Regions from separate parts of the Cupriavidus sp. 05T42 genome, predicted to be linked through region 2. Evidence: riboswitches for the same ligand, from Rfam matches in the RefSeq annotation. Region 2 holds a riboswitch; the other holds the start of a gene.
What was found. Region 2 has a riboswitch for glycine ahead of gcvT (glycine cleavage system aminomethyltransferase GcvT). Riboswitches for the same ligand answer to the same signal wherever they lie in the genome.

Region 1: another riboswitch for glycine. It lies ahead of AC1EJR_RS01720 (D-amino acid dehydrogenase); the one in region 2 lies ahead of gcvT (glycine cleavage system aminomethyltransferase GcvT).

Annotation. Positions count from the first base shown of each region.
Region 1 covers NZ_JBFTLH010000001.1:397,887-400,271, forward strand. The annotation lists gene AC1EJR_RS01720 (D-amino acid dehydrogenase) at 1-1,001, opposite strand, end outside; glycine riboswitch at 1,165-1,263, opposite strand; gene AC1EJR_RS01725 (cytochrome b/b6 domain-containing protein) at 1,339-1,890, opposite strand; gene AC1EJR_RS01730 (PepSY domain-containing protein) at 1,893-2,159, opposite strand; gene AC1EJR_RS01735 (LysR family transcriptional regulator) at 2,379-2,385, shown strand, end outside.
Region 2 covers NZ_JBFTLH010000012.1:123,565-125,949, forward strand. The annotation lists gene AC1EJR_RS17600 (UvrD-helicase domain-containing protein) at 1-274, opposite strand, end outside; gene AC1EJR_RS17605 (glycine zipper 2TM domain-containing protein) at 528-749, shown strand; glycine riboswitch at 869-956, shown strand; glycine riboswitch at 978-1,100, shown strand; gene gcvT (glycine cleavage system aminomethyltransferase GcvT) at 1,193-2,320, shown strand.

The DNA of each region.
Region 1 (2,385 bases), on a different contig from region 2:
GGCCGGATGCGGTCCGCGCGGATGTCGCGGTCGATGCCGTTGAACTCGGCCGTGCCGGCCACGCGGAAACGGTCCACGCCGAGCCGGCTGGTCACGAGCTTGGTCTCGTCGTCGAGCAGGCTGACCGTGGGCGCCGCAGCCTGGCTGGCGGCGTCGGGCAAGTTCACCGTGATCGAATAGCCCTTCACCGGGTAGATGTTCACGCGGTCGCCCAGTTGCGTGGCGAACTGCCGGCTGGCCACGCCGGCGCAGACCACTACGGCGTCGAAGGTTGTCGAACTTGTCTGATTACCGTCGCGGACGGTGATGGTGGCCGTGCGGCCGTCCGAGTTGACCGCCTGCACGTCCTGGCTGTAGCGCGTGACCACGCCCAGCCGCTGGGCCGCCGCGGCCAGGCCGGAGGTGAACTTGTGGATGTCGCCGGTGGCGTCGCTCTCGGTGTAGTAGCCGCCGTAGTACTGGCCGGCCAGCGTCGGCTCGATCGCGCGCATTTCCTCGGGTGTGACCGCGCGGCGCGGCAGGCCGCCCTCGGCCAGCAGCGTGGAGACCTCGCCGGCATGGTCGAAGCCGGCCTTGTCCCGGTAGATATGGAGGATGCCCTGCCGCTTGAGGTCGAAGTCGATGCCTTCCGCCTCGGCCCAGCCGAACAGGTGCGCGCGGGCGGCGATGGCCAGGCGGGCGGTCTCGATCGTGTTGGCCCGGTAGTGCGGCATGGCGGCGATGAACTCGGCGAACCAGCTCAGCTTATGCCAGGTGGGGCGGGGGTTCACGAGCAGCGGCGCGTCGTTGCGGAGCATCCACTTGATGCCCTTGACCAGCGTGGAGCGGTGGGTCCAGACCTCGGCGTTCGACGCGGAGAGCTGGCCGCCATTGGCGAACGAGGTTTCCATGGCGGCGTAGCGATGGCGCTCGAGCAGTGTGACCGCGAAACCACGTTTGGCGAGGGCGTAAGCGGTCGTCACGCCGGTGATGCCACCGCCGATGACAGCGATTGTCTTCATGTTGTCAGGTCTTCCAGGACGTCGTGGATGGGGGGTACGTGGCGCACCATGCGCGACGCACGCCCCCTCTGTCCTTGACCTGAGAGATTCACGATGCGCGCGGGCGCATCGCTTGCTCCTTCKGTACCGTCGGCTGACGCGAGCCGGGGTTCTTCAGAGTGCAATGGCGTTACCGGTCCTTTGGCCTGAGAGTTTCCGGGGCGGTTGCTCCTTCGGCGCCGGCCTGCCGGGCGGCAGGCACAGTCTCTCCCGATAACGCGGGTAAAACGGGTATGGCGGGTGATGCGGTATGACGGGGCTACTATGCCACGGGCGGCGCCGGCGCGGCAACCCCAGGTTAGTCGAGGTCGCGCGGCTTGCGGCCGGTGATCATCGCCCCGACCAGGTTTTCCTTGCCGGCCACGCTGGTAACGATGGCCACCAGCGCGTGCACCACCACCAGCCCGAGCAGCGTGTTGGAGAGCCAGCGATGGATGTCGATGGGCCAGTCCTCGCCCCAGAACGCGTCGAAGCGGGAGAGCCAGCCGGTAACGGCGAGCAGCAGGATCAGGGTCCACATCGCCAGCATCATCACCGCGCCGAGCGGGGTGTGGCTGATGAAGCGCGGCGTGCGGCGCCGGGCCATGGCCCGGGCATGGGCCAGCACGCCGGCGGGGCGCGGCAGCCAGGCGCGGAAGCGCGCGTGTTCGCTGCMGATGAAGCCCCAGAGAATGCGAAACAGCACAAGTCCGGCGGCCACGTAGCCCAGCACGCGGTGCATCTGGTCGCCGGAATCGTCGATGAGGTCGTAGCAGACGATGGCCGCCACGCTCCAGTGCGTGAGCCGCACCACCACGTCCCAGACGCGGAGCGTGGTGGTATTGCGCAGCTGGCCGGCCGGCACCGACATGCTTACTTCTCGATCTCGGACTTCACGATGTCGAGCGTCTTCGTGTCGAAGTAGATCTCGGCCTTCTTGCCGTCCTTGGTGGTGCCATAGATCTCGTAGCAGTTGCCGTCCACCTTGAACTTCTTGATGTTGTAGCCCTGGGCCGCGATCTTGGCCTTGGCGTCGGCCTCGGGCATCCATTCGGACTTCGGATGCTTGTCGCACTTGGCGCCCGCGAAGGCCCCCGTGGAAAACGCACCGGCGATGAGAAGTACGGCCACTTTCAGCATTGCAGCTCCCGCAAGAAGCCCCATCCGGGGCGGATGCCGGAATCGTACGCGGTAACAAGAACAATTCCCAATCAATGTTTTCCCGCACGATGACCTGCATCAAATGCCGTGCGCGCCGCCCGGCGCGGCGGCTATCGGCGTGAACGTCGGCAGCGGGATTGTCCGGGCTGTGGGACAATTCCGCCTCGCCCACAGGGCGTGGGTGACGAAGGTGTCTGCATGAAAT
Region 2 (2,385 bases):
AGACGGTGAGCTGCTTGAGCGGAATCCGCTTGCCCTCGCGCGTGGTCTTGCCCTCCATCAGCTTGCCGATGCGCTCCTGCATCTCTTTCGCCGCCTTGTTCGTGAAGGTGACGGCGGCGATGTGACGCGGCTCGAAGCCCTTGTCCTCGATCAGGTGGGCGATCTTTTGCGTGATGACGCGCGTCTTGCCGGACCCGGCGCCCGCGAGGACGAGGCAGGGCCCGTCCAGATAGCGAACGGCTTCGGATTGGGCGGCGTTGAGTCCGTGGGTCATAGGTGGGCGGGTGCCGGATGGCGCACGCTTGGCGGGCGCGCGAAAGGCGTCGATGTTAACACGCAGGGTGGCCTGCGCCGGTGCCTGATGACGGACATCAAGGACGCGAGTGCTACCAGTGTTTCATCGCGGTAACACTTCGTAAAAGTKACGTCCGAGGGGACATCGGGGGCATGGAGATTGCCTCATACGGTCATGCGGGACCGGCGGCGACGCCGTCCTGATGACAAATTCGGCACATTCGGAGGCGATCATGAAAACAATGCGAACCCTGGCGAAAATCACGCTGATCGGTGTCACGCTGGCGGCCTTTGGCGGCTGCGCGGACATGAGCCCCAAGACCCGCAACACCGCCATTGGCGCGGGCGTTGGCGCGCTCGGCGGCGCTGCGCTGACCAACGGCAGCGCGCTCGGCACGGTGGGTGGCGCGGCGGTGGGTGGCGTGGTGGGTAACGTCGTCACGAAGGATCGTTGATCCGGCGCGGGTAGTCCTTACCTCAGGCGGCAGGAATTACAGCCAGCCCCCTCCCCGGCGCCTAGCAAGGTGGCGTCGGCGCCGCGTTGACAAAGGTMAACCCGTCCCGTACATTCACGCGCATCCAACCGGGAGAGCGCGCAGCCATTGCGCCGCCGAAGGGGTATCACCCGAAAACTCTCAGGCACCACGGACCGGTCGGATCGGCATGCAACATGCACACGATGCATGCCGCACTCTGGAGAGCGACACCCGCCCGTGCCAACGCATGGCGAGCGTGTCCACCGAAGGGGCGCGCGATGCGGCAAGCTGCATCGTAATCTCTCAGGTATCGAGGACAGAGGGGTCATCCGCCGCGGCGGATTGGTGGCATTGCCATCGATMCCCACGGCGGATGACCCTTTTTTCGTTTTCGCTGCCGTATTCGCTCCAGAGGATTTCCCATGACGCTCCAGGCCACGCCCCTTAACGCCATCCACCGCTCGCTCGGTGCCCGCATGGTCGATTTCGGCGGCTGGGACATGCCGGTCAACTACGGCTCCCAGATCGAGGAACACAACGCGGTGCGCGGCGATGCCGGCATGTTCGATGTCTCGCACATGTGCGTGGTGGACCTGTCCGGCCCCAACACGCGCGCCTTCCTGCGCGGCCTGCTGGCCAACAATGTCGACAAGCTCCAGACCCCGGGCAAGGCCCTCTACGCGTGCATGCTCGACGAAAAGGGCGGCGTCATCGACGACCTGATCGTCTATTTCTTCGCCGAAGACCGCTTCCGCCTGGTGGTGAACGCCAGCACGGCGCTGGGCGACATCGAATGGATCACGGCCCGCAACGCGGCCACCGGCAGCGGCGTGACGATCACCCCGCGCCGGGGCGACGTGGCGCCGGCCGGCGTGGGCAAGCTGGCGATCATCGCCGTGCAGGGCCCGAACGCGCGCGCCAAGGTGCACGAGGCCTTCCCGTCGACCCAGCCGGCCGACACACTCAAGCCGTTCAACGCGGTGGTGGTGCGGGACCCGATGGTCGGCGAGCTGATGGTGGCCCGCACCGGCTACACCGGCGAGGACGGCTTCGAGCTGGTGGTGGAGGCCGAGAACGTGGCCGGCATCTGGGAAAAGCTGCAGTCCGTGGGCGTGCGCCCGGCCGGACTGGGCGCGCGTGACACGCTGCGCCTGGAAGCCGGCATGAACCTGTACGGCCAGGACATGGACATCCACACCTCGCCGCTCGACGCCGGCCTGGCCTGGACCGTCGACCTGCAGAGCGAGCGCGATTTCATCGGCAAGTCGGCGCTGCTGGCAGCCGGACAACATAAGACATTTGCCGGCCTGATCCTGCGCGACAAGGGCGGTGTGCTGCGTGCGCACCAGAAGGTGATCACCCCCGCCGGCGACGGCGAGATCACGAGCGGCACCTTCAGCCCGTCCCTCTCCCAATCCATTGCCTTTGCCCGGCTGCCGCAGGGCGTTGTGCCCGGCACCGAGGTCCAGGTCGAGATTCGTGACCGCAAACTGACCGCGACTGTGGTTAAACTGCCGTTTGTGCGCAATGGCAAGGCACTCGTGAGCTGAGGCATCCGCCCGGCTGACACCAACGGTCGCCATCACGCCTGCCCGGCTGGCCCCGGCAGGCGAAC